3 regions of the Paenibacillus sp. FSL E2-0151 genome follow, and region 2 is predicted to be linked to each of the others. Evidence: riboswitches for the same ligand, from Rfam matches in the RefSeq annotation. Region 2 holds a riboswitch; each other region holds the start of a gene.
What was found. A riboswitch is a leader RNA that binds a small molecule or an ion and turns the genes downstream of it on or off. The one in region 2 is predicted to bind S-adenosylmethionine.

Region 1 (10,519 bases), 280 kb from region 2:
TCATGCTGTACTTCACCTTGAAGCTACGTCGTAGCGACCGTGCGGCCCAATTGAATTACGAGCGTGCAGAGCAGTTGCCAATGCGAGGTATCTACAGTGATATCTTCAAGCTGTCTATTCCAATTGTGCTGTCTTCACTTGCGGTTCCAGCCATTAACTTCATCGATTCATCCCTTGTGGTGCCACTGCTTAGTGGCCAGATCGGACTCGAAGAAGCGACAGGTGTACTTGCGATCCTGGGTGCGAAAGCCCAAAGTATTGCGGGTATTCCTCCGATTCTGGCTATCGCTTTGAGTCAATCGTTGGTGCCTGTCATATCGGCAGCATTTGCCCGCAAGGATGAAGCGCATCTGAAAAGTCAGGTTACACTTGCCTTGCGCATTTCGATTCTGACTGGTATGCCGATTGTCATTGCACTTTGTGCGGCAGCGTATTCGGTCAACGGATTGCTGTTTACCAATCTGGATGGAACGCCGATCATTGCCTTGTTAACATTCGGTACCATTTTCCAGATTACGATGATGACCACCAACTCTATTTTACTAGGGGTAGGGAAACCGCGGATTACGATGATCAGTGTCGCAGCAGGTGTTGTGATCAAATTGATCGCAAGTCTTATTCTGGCGCCGATCTTTGGCATTTACGGCATCATTATAGCAACGGCCCTTTGTTTCCTAGTTATCACATACCTGAATCTGAGGGTCCTTCGCAAAATCGTTGATTTCTCCATCATGGGAGATCGTTGGAAAGGGTTTATCATTACGGTCTTGCTTGCAGCAGGTGTAGGATTTGCAACGAACTGGATTGGCAATACGATCTTTGGACTGTTCCTGCCAGCGCGTGTATCCTTCTTGCTTACCTGCCTTGTGGTTGGTGTGCTTGTTGTGGTGGTGTATCTGGTTCTCATGGTTGTGCTGCGTGTACTGCGCAAGGACGAGCTGGGCAGTTACCCTCGCATTCTGCAAAAAATTCTTCGTCCACTTATGCGTCTTCAACGTGGAGCTGGGCAAAGAGGTTAAACATGCAAGGAGCATCATCCATGCTCCAATATTTTGTGAAAATAGGATACAAGCTCTGTCTGCTGTTAAGCGGACAGGGCTTTTTGTTTAGCTAAGGAGCTGAGCGACTGAACTCGACATTAGCCCAGCAAGCGAGGATTAGCGGTACATCGGATATCACATCATCCGTCTTTGCCTGCTCTATATAGTCTTCAGCATTAGTGTGTGATGGCTTTAGCATCATGAGCCAGTGCTGTTTTCAGCATGCCATACCGGTGTTCGTGACTCATCTCAAACAGCCATGGCCGACGCGGTGCCGTCAGATAACCGAGACAATCCCGAGTCTGAAGCCAGTCATGTCTGGTAATCGGTTCATAAGGCGTGTCCCCCCATACGGAGAGCAGTTCCGGACTATATAATCGTTGCCCTTCTGGAAGCCATTCTTCATCCATTAGCTCCTGAGCATAAAGTGTATGTTCCCCTGCCTCGTCTTCACGATTGGTAAACAGCCCAGGCCAATATTCAGCGCGCGAGCCACGATGGGGAACCAAGCGTGCGAACTCCAACACTTGTGTGTGTACTTGCTCCACGCCAAACAACAGAGCATATAGCCCTTTGCCAAACATGATTCGCTCATCCAGTTTGCCAAAATGTTCAATGACGCGTCCTGCGAGTCCTGCTCCCCGTCCAAGAGGAAAGACGATATGATTCAGACCGGCCAGATTATGCAGATGGAATGCGGGTTTGGAAAGTACTTCTTTTTGAAAATAAGGATGCTGCACCACCCGGCTCTCGATATAGTTCTGCTCATTAATAATTAATGCCACACTTAGCAGTGAACTGCATCGTTCTAGCCAAAAGCGTTCCCAAAACGGCGTCATAAACGCCGATACGTGAAAGTGCGACAAGAGATGGAAACAGCTACGTCCGATCCGGCGACTGTTCATATACAGCAGAAGCTGGGGATATGCATCCTGGAAAATGAGTGCATTGCACCGCTCCAGCAGCCGATACATATGCTCGCGATCACTTTGATTCTGTAGATTATGCATTAAGTCACTCTGAAGATCTGTCATGTGATATCCGCCGTTGCGAGAGACCATATGGGCGAGCAGTGCCCAATGCAGTTCGGGATATTGCTCATAACATTCCAGATAAGCTGCCGTGCGAGTGATATTACTCCGATTGTGCTCTTGAGTCAGTGTCTTAATCTCTTCCAGAATGATGCAATCTTCTTCGCAGACGAGTGCGCTTTGAACCTGGTCCGTGCGTGCAAAAGATTTGTTGCTGGCAGGTAACAAACGCTCCACCTCAGACTGTAAGGCAGCTGCCGTATCTGTATCCCACTCGATGTCACGCAAAGGGTGACGAAGCTGTGCAGAAGCTTGCCATGCAGCCTGTTTGCCACGCCAGATTTCCCGGGCAGCACCCGGAATGGAACGGACCATCTGCAGGAGGGACCCGTGATGTTGTTCGCTGGAAGAATCGGTTCTGGTGGAAGTCATGATGTGACATCCTTTCATGATGTTCTGGGTTTATTTTCACAGACCATGTGGTTATTCTAAGTATGCGCTGATTATTTGACTTCCACTCGCCAATTTGCTTCACTTAGGGTAAGACAAGGTACAGAAAGGGAGATGAACCGAATGGAACAAATCACTTCCAAACCGGCTTTTGATGTAGCCATCCAATCCCCACGTTTGACGATTGCCGTATTCAAGGCAGACTGGTGTGGTGACTGCAAATACATCGATCCGTTTATGCCTGAGGTTGAAGAGAAATATGCACGTGAACTGACCTTAATTGAGGTCGACGTGGATCAGGTTGGAACCGTTAGTGAAGAGCAGAATATTCTTGGCATTCCGAGCTTTGTGGCGTACACGGATGGCCGCGAACTCGTACGGTATGTGAACAAGCTGCGCAAGTCGAGAGAAGAGATTGAGCAGTTCCTGGATCGCGCAGTTGAGGTGTACAACACAATCCATAAATGATGTTATATAAGTTCAACTTATGAATATTTACACAGACACACAGACACTCCGATGACAGAATAGCCTTTTGATCGCTGTTATCCCCAGATTTCTTTGATCCCTTTTAAAAAGGGGAAATCCGGGGATAAAGGCGAAGCATATGCTTCCGATGCAGCTTTCTTTCAGAAAGCTTTTAGCTCCGCTTCAGGCTATTTCTGTCCTCTCCGTTATTGTGTAAATGTTTCATTGAACTTATATAAAAGTATGACAGGTTCATGTTGTAAAAGGGTATACTAGATGAAACGCCATTTCTCTTGAAATAGGGAAATGGCGTTTGTGTGTTCAGGATTCTGTTTAAGACACAATTGAACTGGCATATCCCTCAATTACATAACTCCAATGACCTGCGGGTCATTATTTCACCAGACGTTAACATTTTGTCACAAAGCGCGACGTCAATGAACATTTTATCCGGTATAATGAATTTAGTTGTGAAATAAGTGTCAAAGTACCGAAACAAGCGGAGAATATTCTTCGCCATCTTAAACCAACAGCGGGTGAGAAAAAATTGAAACACTTAACTTTGTTTAAATGGTTAACCGTATTAACCTGTCTTGTCATGTTTCTGGCCACTTTTGGTGGAGGCATCGTAACCAAAACGGAATCAGGCCTTGGCTGCGGAACAGAATGGCCTTTATGTAACGGAAAACTCGTTCCCGCACATACTGTGGCTTCACTCATTGAATATTCCCATCGCGCTGTAAGTGCACTGGCTGGACTGTTGTCCATTGCCTCGTTTGTTGCTTTTCTGCGGTTTGGCAAGTCACGCCGTGACCTGCAATTGTTTTCTTTCTTAACTCTGGTATTTGTTATCGTCCAGGGAATCATGGGGGCTTTTGCCGTTGTCTTCTCCCAATCTTCAGCAGTCATGGCACTGCATTTTGGCTTTGCATTGATTGCTTTTGCCAGTTCTCTAATGATGGCGCTGGGCATAAGGCAGGAGGCCAAAGATGGCGGATTAGAGCGCCTGAATAAATACCCTCGGGTTAGTAAAAAATTCAGAAATCTGGTCTGGTTCTCCACCATTTACACATATCTCGTGGTATACACAGGTGCATTTGTGAGTCACACGGATTCTGCCGGCGGATGTTCTGGATTTCCGCTTTGTAACGGTCAGATTATTCCTGAGCTTTCGGGTGGGGTAGCGGTTGCTTTTGCTCACCGTGCAGCAGCTGCGTCGCTCGTGATTGTTATCGCAATCCTGGGTCACTTCGCTTACCGTAATCATCCGGACAACAAGGAAATGCGTACTCTGGGTGTGGTATCCGTTGTTCTTATTCTGATGCAAGTAGTCATTGGTATTTTCATGATGGTGACAATGAACCGTCCGGAAGTATACATGTTCGTAGCTCTTGCTCATATGCTGGATATCGCCATATTGTTCGGAGTCTTAACGTATATGAGTTTCCTGGTGTACAAGCTGCATCGCCCGGCTAATCGTTTTTAAATATGAAAGTCCACCATCCAGTGATGTACATCATTGGACAGGTGGACTTTGTTTGATGTCAGAGGGATCAGGGCAACCTATGGCAAGCAGCAATTACACGGAATGAATGATGTTACGTTTACGGTGATGAATTCTTGTTGATTTGGAAAAGAGGAGGTTAGATATGCTGCGAACGTTGTTGGGGGAAAAGCCACGTATAAACGAAGGTAAATTGAAGGCAGCGATGGACGCAATGGCGCATACGCTTGAGCTATTTCAACGACAAATGCATGTGGACCATGATCCCACGCATGACTATCGGAAACTGTATGTGTGGACTCAGGGACTCATCTCCTCACTGGATGAACTGGAGCAAAGTTGTTTCGCTGCTGCTCATTTTCGCAGAAAGGTCGTTGCAGGCTCAACGGATGATATGACGGCGACTGAAAAAGCCGAGTATGCACGTTATGTGTATTTCTACAAAGATGGCTTTATCCGCTGCTTTGCCATTCTGGATAAAGTCGGCACAGTATTAAATGAAATATTCCAGCTGAATACTTCCAATACCAAAGCGCATTTTTCTTATTTTACTGTGTTAAGGCAGTTCGACTATGCGAGGGAACATCATGATCTTGCGTTGCAATTAATACAGATCAAGGACTCTTATCGTGAGCCGATGAGCAAGCTGCGCAAGCGACGTAATATGGAAATTCACTACATGAACTCAGAAATGCACGATGACCTGTGGCAGTTACACCAGACCTTGCAAGGTAAAGTGAAATTGGAGGATCTGAATCAGCATGTGCAGGAAATGCGTCAGGGCGTCGATATGGTCTGTGAAACGTTAACAGCCTCTTATAGTTATATCAATAAAATATGGAAAAGGAATAATTCCCTTTGACAAATCGGAATACTTGGAATATACTGAGTTTCAATCGAATGTTACACGGATATAATTGATATTTCAAAAGTTACGTTCACATTATAAAGCATAAACTACATGAACTTATAAAATCCTACAACAACATATTTCTTATCGAGAGCGGCGGAGGGACAGGCCCGATGAAGCCCGGCAACCGATTTGTAATGACATGATACATGTATCATTCGTTATAGATGTTAGGTGCTAATTCCTACAAAATGGTGCAAGACACGATTTTGGCAGATGAGAAGGTATATTCTTTCACGTGAAGAGCCCTCTTTGTATCTGCAAAGGGCTCTTTTTTTGTACTTTAAGGGGAGTTTTCCTTTAGATCGGGTAAAGATACATGTAGGTGGTTGGAAAGGGGCAAGTGCGATTGATTGAATTAAAAGGTTTAACGAAAACGTACGGCAAAGGGGCAAAATCTACAACAGCGTTATCCGAGCTGAATTTGAGCATCCAAAAGGGTGAAATCTACGGTGTGATTGGCCATTCCGGAGCTGGAAAAAGCACATTGATTCGCTGCATTAATTTGCTGGAACGGCCTACGGAGGGTGAGGTATGGGTCGACGGAATCAACCTTACTGAACTAAGCAAAACTGAATTGCAGCAACAGAGACGCAAGATCGGGATGATTTTTCAACACTTTAATCTGTTATCTTCGGCAACGGTATATGACAATGTAGCTTTTCCACTAAAGCTTGTGAATACACCCAAGGAAGCCATTGATCGCAAAGTGAAGGAAATGCTTGCACTGGTTGGTCTGGAGCACCACAGCAGCAAATATCCGGCTCAATTATCGGGTGGCCAGAAACAACGTGTAGGGATTGCGAGAGCACTTGCAAGTGACCCAAATGTTCTTCTCTGTGATGAGGCTACTTCGGCACTTGATCCGCAGACGACAAATTCAATCCTGAAGTTATTGCTCGACATTAATGAAAAGTACAACCTTACGATTGTGCTGATCACACATGAGATGCATGTCATTCAGAACATCTGTGACAAGGTGGCTGTCATTCATCAGGGCGGCATTGTGGAACAAGGACCTGTAACAGACGTGTTCCTGAAGCCGCAGCATGCGATTACGCGGGACTTCATGATGCGTGACCATGAAGCTGGACTTGCTCTGGAAGAGACCGCTCTGGCAAATGCAGGCGTTGAATTGCAGGCAGGTGCTGCTTCCAAACTTGTGAAGATATCCTTTCTGGGTAACAAAACGTATGAAGCGATTTTGTCTAGAACGGTACGTAAGACAGGAGTGGATTTTGCCATCCTGCAAGGTACAATCTCTACGATCAAACAAGTTCCTTATGGGCAGCTGACCGTTCGGTTCGAGGGTGATTCAAATGCGATTGATCGGACGATATCAGAATTGACCGCAGAGGGACTTGATGTGGAGGTGCTTCGTTAGATGGATTTTTCAACAGTTCGCTGGGAAGAGGTTGGTAAAGCCTCCATTGAGACACTGCAAATTTTGGGTGTATCAGGCTTGTTCACCGTAATTTTTGGTTTACCGCTCGGAGTGCTGCTGTTCATGACAGCCCGATCTGCTTCGATCAAGTCACGGACGGTGTACATTATATTGTCCTTGATTGTGAATATTTTGCGCTCAGTCCCATTTATCATATTGATTGTTGCTCTTATACCGTTCACTCGTTCACTCGTCGGTACTGCTACAGGTGTGTTAGGTGTTATACCACCTTTAGTTATTTCAGCAGCTCCTTACTTTGCTCGATTGGTGGAGACGACGTTGCGAGAAGTTGATCGGGGTGTCATTGAAGCGGCACAGTCAATGGGTGCATCGACCGGACAAATTGTAAGACGGGTATTACTGCCTGAAGCGTTACCTGGTTTGGTTGCTGGTATTACCATTACCATCGTTACGCTTGTCTCTTACACGGCGATGGCGGGCATGGTTGGTGGTGGAGGTCTAGGAACGCTGGCAATCAACTATGGGTATTATCGTTATCAAAATGAAATCATGATTATATCCGTAGTATCGATGATCATTCTTGTGCAAATTCTCCAGATGGCTGGAGATCGCTTGGTTACATTTTTCACCAGGAAATAACACATAGATAACATGATGGTTATGCAATAATGCAGATGCCACATGACAAAAATGATTAGAGAAGGGGTTTTACACATGAAAAAATGGTCTTTTGCTCTACTTAGTCTTATGTTGATTGCGGTTCTCGCAGCTTGCGGAAACAACAAGGACGCCGATAGCGGCGCAGACAATTCAGCAGGTGCACCTCGTACAGTTGAATTGAAAGTTGGAGCTTCACCTACACCACATGCAGAGATTCTGGAAAGCATCAAGCCTGAACTGGAAGCACAAGGTATCCGTCTGCAAGTCGTTACATTCAACGACTATGTACAACCCAATCAGCAGCTTGCTGATAAAAAATTGGATGCGAACTTTTTCCAGCACCAGCCTTATCTGGACACAGAGAATAAAGAACGTGGATTCAACCTCGTTTCTGTAACACCTGTTCATGTTGAACCTTTTGGTGGATACTCCAAAAAGATTAAGTCTTTGGATGAATTGGCAGACGGCGCAAAAGTAGCAATTCCAAATGACCCATCCAATGGTGGACGTGCACTGTTGTTGCTCGCGAAGGAAGGTATTATTACGCTGAAAGACAACACAAATATCTCATCTACGATTCAAGACATCACAGCCAATCCGAAGAACCTGGATATCATTGAGCTGGATGCAGCCATGATGCCTCGTCAATTGGATGAAGCGGATCTGGTATTCATCAACGCTAACTATGCGCTCGAAGCGAACCTGAATCCGGCGAATGATGCTTTGCTGATCGAAGATCTGCAAGGTAACCCATACGCAAACATCCTCGTTTCCCGTGAGGACAACAAGGATGCAGATGCAATCCAAAAACTGGCTGCTGCTTTGCACTCCGAAGAAGTGAAAACATTCATCAAAGAACGTTATAAAGGTGCAGTTGAACCTGCAACTGAATAATTCACGATATGTATGATATGATGTGAAGCTATTAAGAATAAGCCGTATATCTCTTCTGAAGAGATATACGGCTTATTTTATGTTTCCTAATCTGTGCTGACGTGGGGATCAACACAAGTCAGAGTTTTTCCGGTTTCTCCGCGTTGGATGGATGCCCAGATTGGCGGTAGTAGGATAATTCATTCTGATCAGCATACTGCTGCTCATCTGCTTCTTGCAGGTACGTTCTCTCGGAGGGAGAGAGTGTTTCTTCTTCTCCGTGTGAGCTTTTGATCTTGTATCTGATCCAACCAATTAACCCAAGGACGACAACGAGGATCAAAGCCCATCCTTTTTTGAGCAAAAGAAGAGCACTGAATTTCTGGGAAGCTGTGTACCCGATCCCGCCCATCAGAAGACTGTTGAGCCCTATAGTGGATGTTTTGTCAGTCGAAGCATTGTACTCCTCATAGGTGTATCCTGCATTGATGCTAAGCTTATGAAGTACGGTTTCCTCGAATGCCTGACGGCTCTGTTGAAAGTTGGCCGTATCTGTAACCAGAATGGCTGTGATGTATCCTTCGCGTGTCAGGAGTTTTACATTGTAATTGACCATGGCTTGCTGATCAGCATTCTTGAAACCAAGGGAGTAAACCAACTGGTGTTTGGTACTGTCATATGCCGGTTCGATTTCCCACCCCGTTATGTACGTTCTATATTCAGGATCAAGTTCTCTGTTATCTTCTTCTGTGCCTCGGATATAACTGCTTAACAGTTCTTCGGCATTCAAATTTTGATCGTCATCGTGGATGTGACCTGTCTTCACGTACTCGAACACTACATACCACGAGCCGAATTCGCTATTGCTGGTTAGGCTTCCGATTTCATTCCCGTTAGGCTTTCCATCACTGTTAAGTATCGAGCGTTGGGTATTGGGCTTATCCAGATAGGAATGGCTTTCAGGGACTTCCAGCGTGGCCTTACCATCCAGAGAGACAGATGCTGGTCCAATAATCCAATCGTACTCATCAGGTGCTTGCTCATTCTCACTTGCCGCCGCTGATACCTGTAAGGCACTAAAGACTGTGAATAAACTCAACATTAAAAGTGTAAGAAATGCTATCCATCTTTTGTTCTTCATATTCATGTAGAGGTCCTTTCGGGTTATATCATCGACAGTACCATAGGTGTTTGTTTTCAATCAAGATATATTTGGAATTAAAGGTGAATAATCCCTTGTGGATAAGCGAGTTGTAGGAGGACGATAAATCTTTTATACTGGATAGTGACTGCTCTTTGAAGAGGGGGATGAACGTGAAGGGAAAGATTGCCCTCATAACGGGAAGTGCCAAAGGTCTTGGTAAAATGACGGCCCTCAGTCTGGCAGATCAAGGGTGTCATATTGCCCTCAACTATGTACACAGCAGAACAGAAGCTGAGGCTTTAAAGGCTCAGATTATAGCCAAGGGTGTGCGGTGCATTGCCATCCAGGCTGATATATCCAAGGTGGAAGATATCTCTTCATTGGTTGAGCAGGTGGAAGGTAAGCTGGGCAACATTGATATTTTGGTGAATAACGCAGGTCCATTTGTCCGTGAACGCCGATTATTTGCGGATTATTCTGAAGCTGAGGTCCAGATGCTTGTGCAGGGAAATTTGTTGGGACCGATGTTACTGGATCAGCGTGTATTGCCAGAGATGAGACGCAAGCAATGGGGACGCATTATCCATTTTGGCTTCAGTCATGCTGGAGAAGCGAGATCTTGGCCTCATCGCGCCGTATATGCGGCTGCCAAGGTGGGTCTGGTTTCGTTCACAAAGACACTCGCGGTTGAAGAAGCCCCGTATGGAATTACGGTTAACATGGTATGTCCAGGTGACATTCGTGGTGCGAACAAAGAGAAAACGATTGATGAAATGGCAGGCATCATCGACGAGGAAACGCCAAGAGGGCGTCCAGGCAGCGGTGAAGATATTGCACGAGTGATTACGTATCTGTGCCTTGATCATTCCGATTTTATAACAGGCAACATTATGGATGTATCTGGAGGACTTGATCCGATTCGTCCGACCATACAGCGTGAGGATACTTAAAAGGTGAATTGAAGGATTGTACGTGGAAACGGGTCAAGGTGACTGTGAACATGGACTCTCTGCATATGCACACAAAAAAAGAGC
Region 2 (10,519 bases):
TTCATACATATCCATTAAATCCATATCTATCATACTGGAGCGATACATATGCTAACCCACCAGCGCAAAGTCCTCATCATTGAGGATGAATCAGATATTTCGCGCATTCTGCGAGATTATTTAACCAAAAATCAATATGAAACCGCCGTGGCAGCCACTGGTCAAGATGGACTTCAGGTTATGGAGCTTATTCAACCAGACTATATCATTCTGGACATTATGCTTCCGGACATGGACGGGATCGAGGTCTGTCGAGAGATCAGAAGGCGCAACAATATCCCCATCCTCATTCTAAGTGCCAGAGGCAGTGATACCGATAAGGTACTTGGTCTTGGCTTTGGAGCAGACGACTATATGACCAAGCCCTTCTCGCTGAGCGAATTGTTAGCACGAATTAATGCCCACTTCAGGCGTTATGACAGTATGACATCCGTTGGAGACAGAACAGATCTGTTGCATCTTGGAAACCTGGTGATTGATAAAAAAGCCTATAAAGTTACATTAAACGGATCGGAAGTTTCTCTGTCTGCCAAGGAATTCGAATTACTTCATTACTTGGCAAGCCATAAGAATCAGGTATTCTCCAAAGCCCAGTTGCTCGACGCCCTCTGGGGATATGCAACCTACGGTGATGAAAATACCGTAACCGTATACATTCGCAGACTACGTGAAAAGATTGAGGCAGATGCCTCGCATCCGACCGTTCTGAAGACGGTATGGGGTGTCGGTTACAAATTCAATTACGAATAAGTGAGATTGGAGGCATCCACATGTCATTGAACAGCTGGTCCAAACGCTGGTTGTTAACAACACTTGGGCTTCTCATTATTATCGTTTCAAGTATCCTTGTACTGTCGATGATACTGTTACAAGATCGAAATTCAGGCGAATCCAATCTATCCTTGAATCAGGTTCGACTCAAGGTCAATCCGATCTTACTCGCTTTGGAGCAAAATTATCAGCATCTTAATGAACAAAATATTCGTGAAGACATACGTTCCACCGCAAGAGAGACCGGGGTTCTGCTTACCTATCTAAACTTGGATGGAAAAGCCATTCTGTCCTCCGACCCCACCTCTGAAGGGACGCAAGTTAATCTGCGTACAGCTCTTCATTATGATCTGCATCATGCCACTCAGGCCGCGGATGGTAACGATTGGCTTGATATGGCGTTTCCTGTGATGGACGGACCCACGGGAAGTCAGATCGGCAATGCCATCTTTTCCATCCCCCAAGCCATGGTTACGGTTCAGCAATCGATGACTTTTCCGGTTATATTGATTAGCGCACTCCTGCTCCTGTCACTGATTCTGAGCTTATTTCTATTCTGGATGAAACGAAAACTGGACAAACACCTGCTCTCTCCCATCCATCAATTGAAGCAACATGCGGAATCCATGCTTAAAGGCAATTATGAAGAAAAAATCCAGTACAACCGGAACGATGAATTGCTCGAAGTATATGCCATGTTTGATCTAATGCGCACGGAGATTAAACATATGAGCGAGCAGCGTATTCAGCAGGAACAAGCACAAAAAGAACTCATCACCAATATATCTCATGACATTAAAACACCAATTACCACGATAAAAGCATACATAGAAGCTATTGAGGAAGGACTATGCAACGATCAGGAGACGCTGATGGAATATATGGGAGTGATGCGAACCCATACGGATAAAACAGCCCGCCTTGTGGAGGATCTGCTAGTTCATGCACTTCAGGAATTGGGGCAAATTTCGGTGGAAACCCGTGAGTTGTACAGTGGGCCTATACTGGAGACGATGTTGAAACCTATTGAACATGTTGTCCTAACAAAGGGGCTTATCTATAAAGGACCCAACTACATCCCCAATGTGTTAATCGCTATCGACCCCACTCGAATTGAACAGGTGATCTCCAATCTTGCCGCCAATGCCCTCAAGCATACAGCTCCAGGAGACACGATACGTATAGATATGGAACTGGAATCTGAGCATTTGAATGTGACGATTGCCGATTCGGGTCAGGGAATACGTGTACAGGACATGCCGTTTGTTTTTCAGCGTTACTTCAGAGGCCAGGCGAGTCATGCAGAACAACGTGTTCAGGAAGGTACAGGGCTGGGCCTTTCTATCTGCCAAAGCATTATTGAAGCACATGGAGGCCATATTTCCTTTACTAGTAAAGAAGGACAAGGTACAACCTTCCGGTTCTATCTGCCGATCTGCTGAGCCCACACTCAACAGCTGTAATACTTTATTCATAATTTGATAAGGCTTCCTCAACATCCCTCCTCTAGAATAAATCCTATATTGCACTCGGGAGTGATTCGAATTGTCCAAAAAGGTGATTATCCGTGCACAGAATCTGTGCAAAACGTACAACAGCGGAAGTGAACAACATCATGCCATCCTTAATGTTGATCTTGATATCTATGAAGGGGAATTCACGGTCATCATGGGTAACTCTGGCTCTGGCAAATCAACCCTCTTATATCTGCTAAGCGGACTGGATCAGATTACAGCAGGTGAGGTCTATTTTCGCGACCAGCGGATTGACGCTTACAGTGAACGTCAAATGTCCGATTTCCGCACCCGCCGGATCGGTTATATCTATCAAAGTATCAATCTGGTCCCAGACCTTTCCATCAAAGAGAACATTGCTTTACCGGGATATATTGCAGGAAACAAAAAGAAGGACATCCTATCCCGCGCTGCTGAGCTGATGAATGCCATGGATATTGATGGACAGCGTAACCGCCTCCCATCCCAAACTTCCGGAGGACAGCAGCAACGAGCTGCGATTGCACGGGCTTTGATCAATTCGCCGGATATCATTTTTGCGGATGAACCGACCGGAAGCTTAAATATGGAACATGGCACAGCCGTTCTCGATATCCTTACAGATATTCATCGAAAAGGACAGTCTGTTGTTATGGTGACGCATGATATCAAGGCCGCCTGTCGGGCAGATCGCCTGATCTATATTCAAGACGGCAAGATTGGCGGAATCCTTGAGTTTGACACCTATGACGAACATCAAATTCAGGATCGTGAAGCGATTATCTTCGCTTTGGTTACGGGGAAGGAATAACGATGGCAGTCATATTTAAACTTAGCTTGTCGTATCTGAGTAGGAACAAAATACAAAATGCGTTGATTGCGCTGCTCCTGCTTCTCTCGACACTTCTTGTATCTACAGCTACTGTCATTCTGGCGAACACCGGCAATCAGTTTTATGAAATGCATACCCGAACCCATGGATCTCATCAGATCCTGACGTTTGAAAAAGGAATGAATGACCCTGACGCTGTGCACAACTGGTGGGCTTCTCAGGATGGAGTTCAGGTGTCCCCTTTGCTAACGTATCGTACATTTTCAGGCATCATTTTGAATGAAACTCACATCCCTAACATCTACCTGTACATGTTTAATACGCCTCCGCCGCCTTGGGGTGTGGATGAACTAATTTTCTCAAGCGGGACGCCCGACACAGTTCCCGAACAAGGCTCCGTCTGGATTCCAACGTCCATGGCGAATGCTTATCATATCTCGGTAGGTGATACCATTGGCTTCAAAACCGGCTCAAGCACACTTGAATTGAATGTATCGGGCATTGTCATCGATGTACCATACGGGGCACCCTTCTCCAATACAGCACGGGTCTGGATGAATCCTGCCGATTATCAACATGATCTCGCTACACTTGCTGGCAACGAGAATCGTATGATGGGCATCCATTTTAACGATTACAGCATGAATTCGGTGTATTGGGAACGGTACAATCGTGAGACAGGTATTCCGTTTCTGGAATCCAAAATGGAGTTCGAGGCCATTGCCTCTTTTTATCTGATCATCAATCAGGTTATTGGATTCATCATGATATTCATGGGTGTTGTCATGCTCTCTATCGCCCTGATGACCATCGGATTTACGATTGCGGATGCCATCCTGGCCAATTACAGAACGATAGGAATCCTCAAATCACTAGGTCTGACTTCCCGAAAAACGATAGGCACCTATGTTATTCAATATGCATTGATATCCATCGTAGCCATTATCCCTGGACTTGCACTCAGTATATGGATATCCAAATGGATCATTAATATTTCTGTATCCTCTCTTCGAGTGGGGAATCAGAACATTCCAGTTCAAGGATTGGATGCGGCCATACTGGCCGGCGTACTACTATTTACTCTAGTGATTCTGTTCACTGTGTTACATGCCAAAAAGGCACGCAGCATACAGCCCGTGCAGGCTATTCGTTATGGTATGTCGGAGACAGATCACAGCCGGATGGCTGGCAAAATGAATTCGCCATTGGCGCACTGGATCGGGTTCACACGACTGCCTGTGACCGCCGTGCTTGGATTCCGACATGTGTTCAAAAACACCAAAAGCTCTGTTCTAACAATCCTGCTGACTACCATGGCTTCCTCCGTACTAGTTTTGGGGTATGTTCTGCTGACCAGTATAAACGGAATTGAACAGACCGCAGCTAAATGGGGGTATGACAATGCCAATATCGCAGCAGTCGTAGTGAACAAAAGTAACTTCCCCAAGGCTGAACTAAAGCACGTGTTAGCGCAGGATTCGAGGATCAGCAATGTAGGCTGGCAAGGGAACACAACGGGTGTAATTAGCCCGGAGTCTTTGGCAGCAGTAGAGGGCCAATCCATCAGTCTCAACTTGAGTGTACTGGACGGGAGTTATCAGGAACTTGGATTCGAAACGTTAAAAGGGGTTAACCCACAACATGCGAATGAAATTGCCATTGGTGTAAGTGTAGCCAAAACATCAAATAAAGATCTCGGTGATCTTATCGATATCTTTATTGAAGGAGAAAAGCGTACATTCCTCATCACAGGCATCTATCAGGCGTTCGCCAACATGTCTGTTTCAGGCAGAATCACCATTGATGCCATGAGAAGTGTGAACCCGGATTATAGTGAATTTGATGTTATCTTCATCAATGTGAACGATATGGCACAAGCGGGTAAGGTTGCCTCTGAATTAAATGAGCAATTTAAAGATTTTGCTTCGGTAGTCACTCAGAAGACTTTGCTTGATTCGGTTTACGCGGAAGCCGCTAACATCCTGATCTATCCGATGAGCCTGATCGGATTGCTGTTTATCATTGTGACGTTCATCATTATTTTCAGTACCTGTAGAATCAATATCCGTAAAGAAAGCAGAACGTACGGGATATACAAATCGCTGGGATTGACATCTCGTCAAATCCGGTTGTCGCTCACCATGGGAATGTTCATACTGTCCTCCGTGGGAGCCATACTGGGTATTTTCGTCGGCGTATACCTGCTGCCTCTTCTACTCGAAATGGTCCTTTCCGGTTATGGTATCGTACAGCTTCCACTGATCCTGCATTGGGGTGGAATGGTACTGTTCACCTGTCTAAGCATCATTGCAGCCAGTCTTGGCTCGTGGTTCTCTTCGAGAATCATTCGGGAAGCATCGCCACGTATACTGGTTATCGAATAATGTAATCAGAATGCCTTAACACAATAAAACAAGCCCTTCCATACCTCTATAGGATGTGGAAGGGCTTGTTATCATGATATGAACTAATTCCGCCATTTCTTCGCAAGTGCACCAATCTGATGTGGCGTTGTTCGGCAACAGCCGCCAATAATTTGCGCGCCCGCAGCAACCCACTGCTCCGAAGCATCACTCATACTGCCACAGGTACCCTGTCCGCTCCACGTCTTCGTTGCTGCATCATATACTTCTCCCGAATTCGGATACACAATAACAGGTTTGTCGCTGGCACTGCTGAGAATACCCACTGCTTCCGTCACCACTTCCATCGGAGCGCAGTTCAGGCCAATTGCAGCAATCTGCGGCTCGGAGCCAAACGTCTGTGCACATACCTCAAGCGGTGTGCCCTCGCTGATGCTTGTCCCGTCTTTTAAAGAAAAGGATAACCAGGCATACGCATGAGGAAACTCCTTCAGTAAATCAACCAGCACTTGTGCTTCCTGCAACGAAGGAATTGTCTCAAACGCCAAAATGTCAGCACCCGCTTCAATCAGCGCCGCCATACGCGGACGGTGAAATGCGGCCAGCGTCTCATCCGACACGCCGTAATGTCCCACATACTCTGAACCATCCGCCAGATAGGCGCCGTACGGACCAACGGACCCGGCAATAATTGGACGTGGACGAAAACTGTCTCCTTCGCGATCTACTGTACGATCTGTTATATGCTCCTCATTCTCTACGTTCTCGGAACGTACCGAAGGAGCTTCTACAAGCTGACCTGTCGAGCTTTCTCTCCCTACTAAACTACTCTGCACTTCTGCCCACACGACATCTCTCGCCTGTACAGCCAGTTCCACCGTCTTGCGGATCAGCTCCAGTGCTGACTGTTCATCGATCCCTCTCTTGCGGAAACCATCCACCGTCGCCTGATAACTGGATGTAATCGCACAGTCGGCTCCTGCTCGAAAATAATCTGCATGGACCTGAACAATAACATCCGGATTCTCAAGCAACACACGAGCAGACCATAGTGGATCATCGAGATCACATCCATGCTGTTCGAGTTCCGTTGCCAACGCTCCATCCAGAATCATGACCGGATGTTCACGAAGGATCTGTTCTATGGGGTTATTCTGTTGTGCTTGCGTCATGTACTTGTCCTCTTTTCTTATTCACACGTTCTGTCAGATAATAAGCAGCGTAACATACTGCGATAAACGGAACCCCACAATACAGCGCAATTCGCTGTGTCGGGTCAAAGGCAATACCTATGCATGAAGCCAGGCATAATATAAATGAAACAATTGGTACCACCGGATACAGTGGTGTGCGGTAGACCAGATCTTTGACCGCATGTCCTTCCCGGATATATTGTCTGCGGAACATGTATTGGGAGGCACTGATACTCATCCATACTGCAACGACAGCCAGACCTGAAATGGAAACCAGTGTAATATACACGGTACCTGGCGCAATGATGCTGGACAGCAAGGCCAGCGCACCACCCACCATACTAATCAGAAGTGCATTCAGCGGTACTCCGCTTTTGGTCAATTTGGCAAACCACGGAGAGATCGTTCTTTTGTCAGCCAGAGACCAGAGCATACGTGAAGATGCATACAGGCCTGAATTGGCAGCAGAGAGAATCGCCGTCAGAATAACAAAGTTCATAATGTCTGCTGCATAGGGTACACCCACCCGCTCCATTACCGCTACAAACGGACTTTCCAGTACACTGGCATCCGACATGGGCAGCAAGGCCGACAAGATAATAATCGTTCCGATGAAGAAAATAACCAAACGCCACAGCGTTGTATGAATAGCCTTTGGTATCGTCTTTTCCGGGTTCTCCGTCTCACCGGCGGCAATGCCGATTAACTCGGTGCCTGAGAAGGCAAAGTTTACAGCAAGCATGGTCATCAATATCGCTGTAGCCCCATGAGGGAACCACCCGGATGCGGTAATATTCGATAGAAATGGAGCCGGTTCAGAATCCGCCATGGGAATGAACCCAAACATGGCTGCGCCACCGATAATAATGAAGATTACGATAGTCACTACTTTTACAGATGAGAACCAGAACTCGGATTCCGCAAAAAATTTCACCGTTAGAGCGTTAAACAGAAAGATCATCAGTGCAAAAACCGCGCTCCATATCCATACGTTTACCGATGGGAACCAGCGCTGCATAAGCAATCCGGCGGCTGTGAATTCGGAGCCAAGCGCAACAGTCCAGGTTAACCAGTATAACCAAGCCACCGTGTAACCTGTTGCCGGTCCGATATATTTGGCTGCATAACTATGAAATGCTCCCGTCTCTGGCATATGAACAGACAGTTCACCAAGACAGAGCATCACCAGATACACAACGATGGCTCCAATCAGATAGGACAGAATGGTTCCCAGTGGTCCCGCCTGCTGAATGGTGTAACCTGAGCTGAGGAATAATCCCGTTCCAATGACTCCTCCGAGAGAGAGCATGACCACATGCCGTGCCTGCATTTTCCGCTGAAAATGCCCTTTGTCGTTGTTGTTCTCCATACCTGCTGCTCCCCTACTTCTTCATCCAGAAAAAACAAAAAAGACCCACTCTGCCTAAAGAGTGCGCCGTTACTGACAAATAAAAACAAACGCTCCTATCTATCAGGCTTTCACCCGCTGGAATTAGCACAGTATCCTTCAGATCTGTTGCTGAGGTTTCTAAGGGCCAGTCCCTCCACCTCTCTGGATAAGAAAATGATTTTTTACTAATATAGCGATCTATCATGAATGTGTCAACATTTAAATAATATATGGCACACCTCGTTATTCGGTGGAAGACCCCGGATTCGTGATGGTGGTCTTTACCTCATACGTGATCGGCACGGTGCTAAAAATTTTATCCCAATCGTCTTTGACTTTTTTCCATGTTTTAGGTTCTTTGATACGTAAGCTATCCCGAAAATCCGCAACATCTACTTTATAGGTATGCTGCAGTTTGTATAACAACTGTCGAATCTGTTGTTTGGCAAGTTCAGCAAATTCTTTTTCCAATTCACTGAGATACGCACCTTTTTCCTCTTCCTCGGGAGCACGCCAATCCTCCATCAACCAGCCTTCGGATTCAGTTTTCACATGGAATGAAATATCATCGCCAACCACTTTTGGAATTATTGTTGTTTTTTTCTTCTTCATTTCATATACAACAGTGAACCCCTCTTTATTGTATGTCTTCAAGATACCTCCTTTTTCTTTAGGTCTGAGCCAAGATAGCCCTTCTAGATCCGTTTGGCTGAGTTCCCCGATGAATTTTGTTGTTTTCCCATCAAAGATACTGGCACCGGAGAACTTGTCCTCTCCATTGAAGTTCAGTACATTCTGGAGCAAAAAGCTGGAACCGGATTGCATTTGTGCATCTAATTTGGAGAGTAGAACGGGGTCCAGGATTTTATTGGACAAGTATGAATTACCGGTAATACCTGTAAGATAAAATGCTGGAATCCGGGAAGGATCATCTGAAGTCAGTACATCAACAGCGCGATGATGGCTAATCAACACCAGACAGTTAGGACGAATATCGTTATCCCGAAGTACAAAATCCAGCAGCTGGTCCAGACCATACTTTTTGGCGATATCCTTGGACACAACGATAACCTTCAGATGATGTCCGATGAGCGGATGATCTCGTCTCAGTGCAAACTGACGAAAGATTTGCAGCAAGGAATCTCCGGTAAGCTGTTCATTGGAATAGGACGTTTTACCAGAAGCAGGCGAACCGGATTGTTGGCTCTTCTGACTGCTGGAATTACCCGGAGCAATCTGTACCGTGGCTGTCACATTGTTCTGCTTGGAATACCCTCCTCCCTGATTGGCGATGTTCTCCTCAAATTCCGTCTCTTTGCCGATATCGATCCCGAGACCAACGTAGACACTTAGATCCTCTATCTCTCGACTGCTCCAACATCCGGATATCGTTAAGAGAATGCATAATACAGTGGCTAAGCGTAACAACATGCGGAATGTAATCATGCATGCTTGCCTCCTTTTTTGCGAATCAGACTTAACAACAGTAGTACCAGAGGTAAAATGCCAAACAAAAATACGGACACATTGCCTAGCATATCTCCTAGTACGAAGGTATCATCCACTGTTTTGGGTATCATTGCTGTCAGATAAATGAACGGCAGCAGGCCGTACATGATGCCTTTGATTTTTTTGGAACGAAACAAATCACGAATACCCACCGAAGCGCAGTAATGTGTAATTGCTGTAGTCGAAAAGATTTGCATAATCCAGATGACCAGCAATAAGGATTCAAAACGCTCGAATATCAGACCCTGGATTTCGAAGCTTCTTACCAAATCCAGCGTTGGCCAGGTTCGAGTTTTGATGCCATCGAGCGATAAACTGCCTATAACCATCACCACCGTGATCAAGTAGATAATAGTGGATATGAGTATCCCCCAGGTCATCGCTTTATTGCTCTTCTTCGGATTTTTCATATAGGCAGTCATGATTAACATCACCTCATAGCCCGTATAAGATAATAGTGAAGGCTTCAACCCTTGGAAAACGGGCATAATCCCATCACCGAGGACGGGTCTCAGATTGCCAATCTCGAATAGCTGATTACTAAGCAAAATTTCAATCACAAATATAATAATCGTAATCGGAAGGATGATCTCAAACACACGTACGATAACGCCAAGCCCGCCTGAAATCATATATACACCGATCCACATGAAGACCATCACAATCGCCCAGGTGGGGGTGCGTTCGAGCAGATACATCCCAGTCACTTCAGCCATAACTCTGATTTCGAATGCGGCAATAACTATGAAATACATAATCATAGACAATCCCAGTATGTAAGCAATCCAGCTGCCCGTAATCTCACGGGTGAACTGGAAGACGGTTTTCTCCGGAAATCTGCGACACAGGGTAACCAGAATTATTCCCACACCTATGATAATGAATCCAGATAGGATAATGGAAATCCAGACATCCGGTGTTCCGACAGCTTTGCTGGTCGTTCGAGGTAGTGTCAATATCCCGGCACC
Region 3 (10,519 bases), 3.1 Mb from region 2:
TCGACGGATCAGCACCGATCCAGCCTCAATGACGGTTCTTGAAGCCAATCGAATCATGAATCAGGGGAAAGAAAATGTCGAAGGTATTCAGGCGTTGCTGGCCATTCCTGCGCTGTCAGACAGCTGGAGGCAAACGTTAATGAAACGATTGTCCAAGCTGGAGAACAAGTAGCAGGGTAATTATCGTGTCATCAAGTAAAGCAATTCGAATTCCTTTTTAAACTAACTTGGGAGTGTGACTAACATGACGATCTTAGGCGCAATTGAAGCAGGCGGAACCAAATTTGTATGTGGTATTGGCACAGAAAACGGAGAAGTTCTGGAACGCGTAAGTTTTCCAACAACAACACCGGAAGAGACCATGGCTCAAGTGATTTCATTTTTTGAAGGCAAAGGCATTGAAGCTCTGGGTGTAGGTTCATTCGGTCCGATTGATCCGATTGAAGGAAGCCCAACATATGGCTATATCACAACAACACCTAAACCACATTGGGGACAGTATAACGTGATTGGCAAGCTCAAGGAGCATTTTGATGTGCCGATGACATTTGATACGGATGTGAATGGTGCGGCACTTGGAGAAGCAACCTGGGGCGCTGCACAAGGTCTTGAGAGCTGTCTGTATATCACTGTGGGTACAGGTATTGGTGCAGGTGCTGTGGTTGGCGGTAAAATGGTCCATGGATTGTCACATCCAGAGATGGGACATATCATTGTACGCAGACATCCGGAGGATACATACGAGGGTTTCTGTCCGTATCATGGTGACTGCCTCGAAGGCCTTGCAGCAGGACCGGCCATTAACAAACGTTGGGAGCAACCGGCTTATGAACTGCCTGCAGATCATAAGGCTTGGGAGATCGAAGCACATTACCTGGCACACGCCCTGATGAACTATGTTCTGATTCTCTCTCCGCAGAAAATTGTCATGGGGGGCGGAGTAATGAAGCAGGAGCACCTGTTCCCGATGGTTCGTAGCAAACTGCAGGAGTTGCTGGCTGGATACGTTCAGCATCCGGCACTTCAATCCGACATTGACCAGTATGTTGTTTCACCAGGACTTGGCGACAATGCAGGGCTGTGTGGTTCGCTGGCGCTTGCCAAGTTGGCATTGAATAAGTAGGTCATTAAGGGATTGACGAATTTTACCATTGTGGTATGATATGGGCAACAGCATAGTACGGTTAATGAGGAAGCACCTCTCTTGCATGGATTTTGCAGGAGGGGTGTTTTTTTGTGCTGCCTATAGGTAGTATCTCTAACTCGTATAAGCTGAATATTCAAAGGGAGGGAACGAAAATGGAAGTCATTTTCATGAACAGATTGTCCAGAATGTCAGATCAGAATGCAGAGTATGCACAGTTATGGATTGGGGAAGAGGAAGATAGTTGGCAGCTGGGATGGAGTCGCTACGAGGAAGGAGAGCGTGAGGACAGCATCTGGTATGAAGGGACTTCTTGGGAGGAGCTGCTTCATATTTACCGTCATCAGCTTGCCATACAGATGAGTGAGGGGTACCGACCGCAGTTGCAGGGGTTATTTCATGAGAATGATGATCTGAAGTCACGCAGTTATGGTGGACAGCGGCTCCATTGTTACAGTGAGTTATACGGCAATGAACAATTATATACGGATCTGTGCACATGGCGCAGGAAGAGAGCTGTGTCTGACCGGAAGGCACCGTATTTTATTGCAACGAATCGTCTGCTGCGTTTGATCAGTGCCTTTGTTCCGCAATCGCTGGATGAACTGATGCAACTTCCGGGCGTAGGAGAGAGCAAAGCAACTGAGTATGGTGCGGAATGGATGGAGATTACAACCGGACTGGAGCGTTCAACGACATTCCCGCTGGACTGGGTATACACGGCGCTGAAGGAAGAAGAGTATGAGAGTTGGTTATACAAGCAGAGAGAGCAGAAGTACAAGCAGGAACTTGATAAGTTCACCACGCGTAAGCAGGTGCTTGAAGGCATGAAGGAAGGGCATACGTTAGAGGAGATTGTTAATCGATCTGGATTATCCCGACGCGAGTTGGTTGAGCTGTTAGAGGCACTGGATCACGAAGGTTATGACACCGATTGTCTTCTTGATGTGGAGCTGGCAGTGATGCCAGAGAACGAACAAGAGGCCGTATGGAGTGCGTATGAGGAGCTGGGAGATACGTTCCTGAAGCCAGTATTACATAAGGTGTATGGAGGAGAGAAACCCGATGGAGGAAGTCTGGAGCAGGTCTATGAAAGACTGCGCATGATTCGAATCCGCTTCCGTCGGCACGCAGAGACAGAGAAGAATGTTGGTTAATAATCAGAAATGAAAAAAGACGAGGCGTTTCTCCCGGAGGAGCGCTTCGTCTTTGTTATTTCATACGAGTTCATACCCAGTCTTTCTTGCGGAAAATGAAGAACATGCTCAGGCCCAGGGTAACCATTAGGCCAATCACAACAAAATAGCTGTATTTCCAGTTAAGCTCTGGCATGTTCGTAAAGTTCATGCCGTATATACCGGTAATGACCGTCAGCGGCATGAAGACCGTGGTAATGGCGGTAAATACACGCATGATCTCATTCGCCCGGTTCGCAATACTGGATTGGTAGGCTTCTCGCAAGTTGCCCATCAGGTCGCGATAAGTCTCAAAGGTTTCAGATATTTTTACAGCATTCTCATAGATGTCACTGAAATACTTTTGCAGTTGATCATCGATGAGACGCAGATCTTTTTTATTCAAGGTGTTAATGACCTCTTTCTGAGGTCCGAGCACTTTTTTCAGCCACAAAATCTCACTGCGCAGCCCGATAATTTCACTCAAATGTGACTTTTTGGTATGCATCAGAATGTCTTCCTCAAGCTTCTCGATTCGTGCTTCAATTCGGTCACCTACGGTGAAATAATTATCAACAATCAAGTCAACCAGTAAATACAGCAGACGATCCGGTGTACTGATTTCCTGTTCCCACAGGATCGGTTTCAGTGTGCGCAATTCGCTGATCTTGTGCTTGGTAACACTAATAATGAAATGTCTGCCAAGGAATAAGTTGACCGCACGTAGAAATATCTCTTCATCATCGAAACGGATGCTATTAATCACAATAAAATAATGGTTCTCATAAATTTCAATCTTCGGACGTTGTTCTTCGTCACTAAGACAGTCTTCTACAGCCAGATCATGCATCAAGAACAGCGGCTGAAGTACCGCCAAATCGTCTACGTCTGCATCAATCCAGTAAAATCCTTCCGCTGGTGGAGTCAGCGCCTGCTGAATGTCGTCCACCGGAATAAATACACCGTTGTTTACCAACCGGATTTTCATCGTTAATCTACTCCTTCTGCACCCGCCAACTTGGCGGATATTATCATTATGGGCGCAAAAAGAACAAATCAGCCGGTCGGCAGCGGAGCCTGGAGATCAGGGCTGCGTTCACTATATAATCAAACGGAAGTCACGTCCCGCTGCCGGCATGCTGATGTCAGTTCTCTATGCAGTTTGTCGGAATTCGGCTGCCAGTCAGGCCTCGGGTCGCCATCCATTTAATATGTCACCTCTCACATAAGGGTTTATAACACCTTGTTTAGTATACCGCTGGTACAAGGTGCTTTCAAGCGCAAAAATGTGTCTATTTCGCGCCCTGAGGCAGTGTATGACAATGGATGATGAACGGTTCCGATCTGGGAAGCAGACATCGAACTGCAACTTGACGTGAGGGCATTAATGTAATAAAGTAGACGGTGAACCATATTCAATTACAATCTAATACAGCGAAATCTTATCAAGAGTAGGTGGAGGGACTGGCCCGATGAAACCCGGCAACCGGCGGTATACCGCACGGTGCTAATTCTTGCAGCGACTAAGTGTCAAGTGGCACTGTTGTAACTGAGAGATGAGAGAGGCGCATATCTATTTTACATATGACCTTTCTCGAAATCCGAGTAAGGTCTTTGTCATATGCCCCGACTTCTCAGCAGTGATTTTCGCTAAGGAACTTGAGGTTGTTTGTAATGTTGGATGAAAGAGCAATTCAATGTTTTTACAAGCTCAAGGCAGTCTATAACTGTATTGATGTGAAGACATCAAGCCAGGGGTGGCTGCATCTATCTATGCACAAGGAGGAGTTAGACTTACTATGCCAATCAAAATACCCGATACGCTACCAGCAAAAGAAGTACTTGAAGGAGAGAATATCTTCGTCATGGATGAAACTTCTGCATATCAGCAGGATATTCGTCCACTCCGTATCGCTATATTAAACCTGATGCCCACAAAGGAAACGACCGAAACACAATTGCTTCGTCTGGTGGGAAACACACCTATTCAGGTGGATGTCGTTCTCGTACATCCCAAATCCCATACGTCGAAGAATACGTCTCAGGAGTATTTGGATCTGTTCTATAAAACCTTTGATGAGATTGAGCACCGTCGTTTCGATGGAATGATTATTACGGGCGCCCCTGTGGAACAGATGGATTTCGAAGACGTGAACTATTGGAATGAAATCCAGGAGATCTTCGAATGGACTAAAACCAATGTGACTTCAACCCTCCACATATGTTGGGCTTCCCAGGCAGGTTTATACCATCATTTTGACGTACCCAAGGTTGCACTTGATGAAAAGTGTTTTGGCGTTTTCCCACATACCATCAACAAACCACATGTTCCGTTGTTGCGTGGATTCGATGAAGTATTCAACGTTCCACATTCCCGTCATACGGAAGTGAGACGCGAAGATATTGAAAAGAATGAGAATTTAGAGATTTTGGCTGAATCCGAGGAAGCGGGGATCTTCCTGGTTGCTACCAGAGACGGCAAACAGATTTTTGCCACAGGACATGCCGAGTATGACCCGTTCTCATTAAAGTGGGAGTATGACCGGGATACAGCTAAAGGGTTGGATATCGCATTGCCTAGACATTATTATCCGAATGACGATCCTTCCCGTGTGCCACCAGCTACTTGGCGCGCTCATGCCAACTTATTATTCTCTAACTGGCTCAATTACTATGTGTATCAAGAAACACCTTACGATATTGGCCCGCAAATCTAATCGAGATTACAGGAGGATGCAGCAATGGAAGACAACAACAAGTTGAAAATCGAAAGCCGCTTAGCACAAATTGGGTCCATCAATGAACCGGTTACAGGCGCCATTAACTTTCCGATCTATCAATCCACTGCGTTTCGCCACCCGAAGCTTGGACAAAGCACGGGGTTTGATTATATTCGTACGACCAACCCAACTCGCAAAGTGTTGGAAGAGGCGGCCGCAGCGCTGGAGTCCGGTGATGCAGGATTTGCCTGTAGTTCAGGTATGGCCGCGCTACAAACCATCTTTGCCATGTTCGGTCAAGGGGATCATCTGATTGTATCGCTGGATCTATACGGCGGAACCTATCGTCTGCTTGAACGCATCTTGTCCCGTTTCGGTGTAACCGCAAGTTATGTGGATACAAATGACATTGCAGCACTGGAAAATGTTCGTCAGCCGAATACCAAAGCTGTATTTATTGAGACACCAACCAATCCGTTGATGATGATCACCGATGTGGAAGCTGTCGCTTCCTGGGCGAAAAGTTACAACCTGTTGACCATTGTTGACAACACGTTGCTGACTCCATTTTTCCAACGTCCGATTGAACTGGGTGCCGATATCATCATTCATAGCGCTACCAAATATCTGGGCGGACACAATGATGTGTTGGCCGGATTAATTATAACCAAGGGTGAGGCATTATCTGCAGAGATGGCGTTCCTGCATAATTCCATTGGAGCGGTATTATCTCCAAGTGACTCCTACCAGTTGATGAAAGGTATGAAAACCTTGGCTCTTCGCATGGAGCGTCATGAGTACAATGCACTTACCATTGCCAAATACTTGCTTGAGCACCCAGCGGTGGTTGAAGTGTATCATCCAGGCCTATCCGATCATCCGGGGTATGAGGTACAGAATAAACAATCCACGGGTAACACCGGTATCTTCTCTTTCAAAGTGAAGGATGCACGTTATGTTGAACCATTACTTCGTCATATCAAACTCATTGCTTTTGCCGAAAGTCTCGGTGGAGTGGAATCTCTCATGACTTATCCGGCGGTACAAACTCATGCGGATATACCTCTTGAAATTCGTGAAGCCGTAGGTGTGGATGACCGTCTGCTCCGGTTCTCCGTAGGCATTGAACATGCAGATGATCTGATTGCAGATCTCGGCAATGCTCTGACAGCTGCACAACAGGAAGTGGAAGGAGGCGTGCACTCATGAGTGAGTCCAACAACAAGCCCAATTCCGAGTTGAAATTTGATACCAAATTGCTCCATTTTGGCGATGAGATTGACAAAACGACTGGAGCCTCCAGTGTACCGATCTACCAAGCATCAACATTCCATCATTTTGATATCTTCAATCCGCCTCAACATGATTACAGTCGTTCGGGTAATCCGACACGTCAGGCTCTGGAAGATTACATCACATTGCTGGAGGGCGGCGCACGAGGCTTTGCCTATTCTTCGGGGATGGCTGCGATCTCAAGCGTGTTCATGATGTTCTCTGCAGGGGATCACATGATTGTAACGGAAGACGTATATGGAGGTACGTATCGTTTGCTTACTTCCATATTAAGCCGTATGCAGATCGAGACAACCTTTGTAGACATGACCAATATAGATGAAGTAAAAGCGGCACTCAAGCCAAACACCAAGGCAGTTTATATGGAAACACCGTCCAACCCTACACTGCGAATTACGGATATCGCTGCCGTAACTGACTGGTCGAAGGAACATGACCTCATCACGATTCTGGATAACACCTTTATGACACCGTACTATCAGCGTCCAATTGAGCTTGGTGTGGACATCGTCGTACATAGTGCTACGAAGTTTCTCGGAGGTCACAGTGATGTACTGGCAGGGTTAGCGGTTGCTCGCACGGAATCACTTGGCGTACAACTGAAACAGTTGCAAAATGGACTTGGAACTGTACTCGGGGCACAAGAATCCTGGCTTCTGATGCGCGGGATGAAAACCTTGGGGGCTCGCATGGCTCATAGTGAACGGAGCACAGCCAAACTGGCGGCATGGCTTAATGAGCGCAGTGATATTACCGCTGTGTTTTATCCTGGACTTGAGGATCATCCGGGCCGTGAGGCACATGAGCGCCAGTCCACAGGATATGGAGCTGTCGTTTCTTTTGACGTCGGTTCAGGTGATCGTGCAAAAGCAGTTCTTAACCGGGTGAAGCTCCCCATTGTTGCTGTAAGCTTGGGAGCTGTGGAGAGTATTCTGTCCTACCCAGCGATGATGTCTCATGCGGCAATGCCGGCTGAGGTTCGCCGTGACCGTGGCATTACAGATGGGTTGCTGCGCTTCTCTGTAGGTCTGGAAGATATCGAAGATCTCATTGTAGATTTGGAACAAGCACTTCAGGAATCCTAACAAAAGTGGATGCCCGAATACGCCGATGCGTATCACTTAATCTCGAACTAATTCTTTTCCATATGTAAAAATTTTTACTTATTTTTAAAGCACCTGTACATAAGGTGCTTTTTTTCACATGTAACCTGTGTTACGATATGTGGAGTACAGAAATACGATGTTGCCACCAGAACTTGCTTCTCTTGAGCAAGTTGGGACGGATCGTTATATAATTTCTCTTCATGAGGGAGGCTTTTTTACGATGAGTACGGTAGACCGTATCTTAGATAAAGCCCTTCGGGGCGAACGTTTGGACTTGGAAGACACGATTCAGTTATTTGAATCCAATGAAGTGGACAAAATCGGGGCAGCTGCTAATGTCATTATGAAACGCATGCACCCTGAACCATACAGAACATTTGTAATTGGGCGTAACGTCAACTACACAAACGTGTGTGATGTGTACTGCCGTTTTTGTGCTTTCTACCGCAGACCTGGTTCGGATGAAGGTTATGTGCTTCCGGACGAAGTGATTTTCCAGAAGATTCAGGAAACGGAAGATGTGAATGGTACCGAGATTTTGATGCAAGGTGGAACGAATCCAAACTTGCCTTTCAGCTATTATACAGACCTGTTGAAAGCCATCAAAGAGCGTTTCCCAAACATCACGATGCACTCTTTCTCCCCAGCGGAGATTATGAAAATGGTTGAAGTATCCGATGGCCTTACATTGGAAGAAGTTGTTCGTGCCATTCACGAAGCTGGACTGGATTCCTTGCCTGGCGGCGGTGCTGAAATTCTGGATGACCGCACACGTCGGAAGATCAGTCGCTTGAAAGGTTCATGGCGTGATTGGATGGACGTTATGCAAACTGCACACCGCATCGGTATGAACACCACGGCAACGATGGTTATCGGACTTGGTGAATCGATGGAAGAGCGTGCATTACACTTGCTCCGTGTACGTGAAGCTCAGGACGAATGTATTGCGAACAAGTATGACTCCGAAGGTTTCCTGGCATTCATTCCTTGGACCTTCCAGCCAGACAATACCAACCTTAAGCTGGAGCGTCAGACTCCGGAAGAGTACTTGAAGACTGTAGCCATCAGCCGACTGGTGCTGGATAATATCAAGAACATTCAATCCTCTTGGGTAACGATGGGTCCTGAGATCGGTAAGAAGTCGCTTGAATTTGGTTGTAATGACTTCGGTAGCACGATGATCGAAGAGAACGTTGTATCTGCTGCTGGTGCAACTTACAAAGTTAACATTGAATCCATTCTCCGTTTGATTCGGGAGTCCGGTTATATCCCGGCACAACGTAACACCCGATATGACATCGTGCGTATGTTTGACGAAGAGAATGCCGTGCATGAAGATTTCGTAATGCAGAACTAATTCTAATTAATTCAATACTACTCTTTATAAACTTTGATCGTTAGATAAGTATTTATGAAGCCAATCCCGCTGACTACTCCGTTTGGAGAGACGGCGGGCTTTTTGATTTCTTTCTGCGGTTCGAGGTCATCAAACAGTACATGTTACGCAATTGGCGATATTTTATATTGAAATTGAACTGTTACAATGAAGGGGAACTTGTGTAGACAGACACGCTGGAAGGGGTTAAACCGATGAAGAGAAGAATACTTGGCAAGACGAAACTGGACGTACCTGTATTGAGTTTTGGAGCATCCTCACTCGGTTCTGTATTTCGTGACATTGACCGGGACGAAGGGATTCGCACTGTACATGCAGCCGTAGATGCGGGGATGAATTACATAGACGTTTCGCCTTACTACGGGCTGACAAAAGCGGAGACAGTGTTGGGTGAAGCCATCGTTAGCTTGCCGCGAAATTCATATATGTTATCAACCAAAGCCGGACGGTATGGGGAAAATGAGTTTGATTTTTCACGTCAGCGGATTCTGGATAGCGTGCAAGAGAGCCTGGATCGACTGCATACAGACTATATCGACATTCTGTTCCTACATGATATTGAATTTGTGCCAGCAGAGATCATCGTAGAAGAAGCCTTTCCAACGTTGCTGCGTCTGAAAGAGCAGGGAGTTATACGACATGCGGGCATTTGTGGATTGCCCTTACCATTGTTTGAGAAGGTTCTGCCACAGATCGATGCGGATGCGATCATCTCGTATTGTCATTATTCATTGAATGATACCTCGTTATTATCGTTATTGCCCTTGTTGGAAAAAAAAGAAATTGGCCTTGTCAATGCTTCGCCTCTTTCTATGGGCTTGTTGAGTACCCGAGGGGCTCCTGCCTGGCATCCGGCAGATGATCGGGTGAAAGAGCTCTGCCTGAAGGCTGCCCGCTTCTGTGCAGAACAAGGTAGTGACATTGCCAAGCTGGCCGTGCAATTCTCCACATCGAATGAACGAATTCCGACAACACTGGTGAGCAGTGCCAGCCAGCGCAATATCCTCAATAATGCAGCCTGGATAGAGGAACCGTTGGATCAGAGCCTGCTGGATGAAGTGCTGCGCATTCTGGCTCCATTGCATAACGAGACGTGGTCAAGCGGACGACCTGAATATAATACGAAGCCAAGCAACACGTCAGCAGAAGCATCCAAGGGGGAACAACGATGAGAGCCATTGTATGTGAAGAAATAGATCAATTGAAGCTCCAGGACCTGCCTCAACCGGAACGAGCAGAAGGAGAGGCGTTGGTTGCCATTCGGCGGATTGGGATCTGTGGAACGGATCTGCATGCGTACAAAGGCAATCAGCCATTCTTTACCTATCCTCGTGTTCTGGGTCATGAACTGGCGGCTGTTATTGAAGAAATCGGTCCGAACGAGGCTGGGTTACAGCCTGGGGATCAAGTAAGTATTATTCCGTATCTGCACTGCGGTCACTGTATTGCATGTCGCAGTGGAAAAACCAATTGTTGTGCGTCCATGCAAGTCATGGGTGTGCACGTAGACGGAGGCATGAGAGAAAAAATTAACGTGCCTGTCTCACATCTGCTCTCAGCAGAAGGTTTGACGCTGGATGAGACGGCAATGGTAGAGCCATTAAGCATTGGAGCCCATGCTGTCAGAAGAGCAGGAATTAAACCTGGTGAGCATGTGGTTGTGATTGGAGCTGGCCCCATTGGAT

Region 1: another riboswitch for S-adenosylmethionine. It lies ahead of MHI55_RS25835 (methionine ABC transporter ATP-binding protein); the one in region 2 lies ahead of mmuP (S-methylmethionine permease).
Region 3: another riboswitch for S-adenosylmethionine. It lies ahead of metA (homoserine O-succinyltransferase); the one in region 2 lies ahead of mmuP (S-methylmethionine permease).

Annotation. Positions count from the first base shown of each region.
Region 1 is NZ_CP150308.1:5,804,992-5,815,510, reverse strand. Features, by position in the region: gene MHI55_RS25860 (polysaccharide biosynthesis protein) at 1-1,019, shown strand, start outside; gene MHI55_RS25855 (DUF2515 family protein) at 1,217-2,503, opposite strand; gene MHI55_RS25850 (thioredoxin family protein) at 2,645-2,989, shown strand; gene MHI55_RS25845 (heme A synthase) at 3,537-4,475, shown strand; gene MHI55_RS25840 (Cthe_2314 family HEPN domain-containing protein) at 4,639-5,355, shown strand; SAM riboswitch class I at 5,485-5,626, shown strand; gene MHI55_RS25835 (methionine ABC transporter ATP-binding protein) at 5,753-6,787, shown strand; gene MHI55_RS25830 (methionine ABC transporter permease) at 6,788-7,447, shown strand; gene MHI55_RS25825 (MetQ/NlpA family ABC transporter substrate-binding protein) at 7,523-8,362, shown strand; gene MHI55_RS25820 (DUF2167 domain-containing protein) at 8,481-9,443, opposite strand; gene MHI55_RS25815 (SDR family oxidoreductase) at 9,656-10,435, shown strand.
Region 2 is NZ_CP150308.1:6,084,736-6,095,254, forward strand. Features, by position in the region: gene MHI55_RS27175 (response regulator transcription factor) at 49-750, shown strand; gene MHI55_RS27180 (ATP-binding protein) at 771-2,213, shown strand; gene MHI55_RS27185 (ABC transporter ATP-binding protein) at 2,317-3,075, shown strand; gene MHI55_RS27190 (FtsX-like permease family protein) at 3,078-5,480, shown strand; gene mmuM (homocysteine S-methyltransferase) at 5,564-6,631, opposite strand; gene mmuP (S-methylmethionine permease) at 6,609-8,021, opposite strand; SAM riboswitch class I at 8,114-8,215, opposite strand; gene MHI55_RS27205 (Ger(x)C family spore germination protein) at 8,286-9,488, opposite strand; gene MHI55_RS27210 (spore germination protein) at 9,485-10,519, opposite strand, start outside.
Region 3 is NZ_CP150308.1:2,074,953-2,085,471, forward strand. Features, by position in the region: gene MHI55_RS09705 (MOSC domain-containing protein) at 1-172, shown strand, start outside; gene MHI55_RS09710 (ROK family protein) at 245-1,123, shown strand; gene MHI55_RS09715 (HRDC domain-containing protein) at 1,300-2,301, shown strand; gene corA (magnesium/cobalt transporter CorA) at 2,372-3,307, opposite strand; SAM riboswitch class I at 3,759-3,882, shown strand; gene metA (homoserine O-succinyltransferase) at 4,119-5,036, shown strand; gene MHI55_RS09730 (PLP-dependent transferase) at 5,061-6,248, shown strand; gene MHI55_RS09735 (aminotransferase class I/II-fold pyridoxal phosphate-dependent enzyme) at 6,245-7,417, shown strand; gene mqnC (cyclic dehypoxanthinyl futalosine synthase) at 7,659-8,795, shown strand; gene MHI55_RS09745 (aldo/keto reductase) at 9,029-10,006, shown strand; gene MHI55_RS09750 (zinc-binding alcohol dehydrogenase family protein) at 10,003-10,519, shown strand, end outside.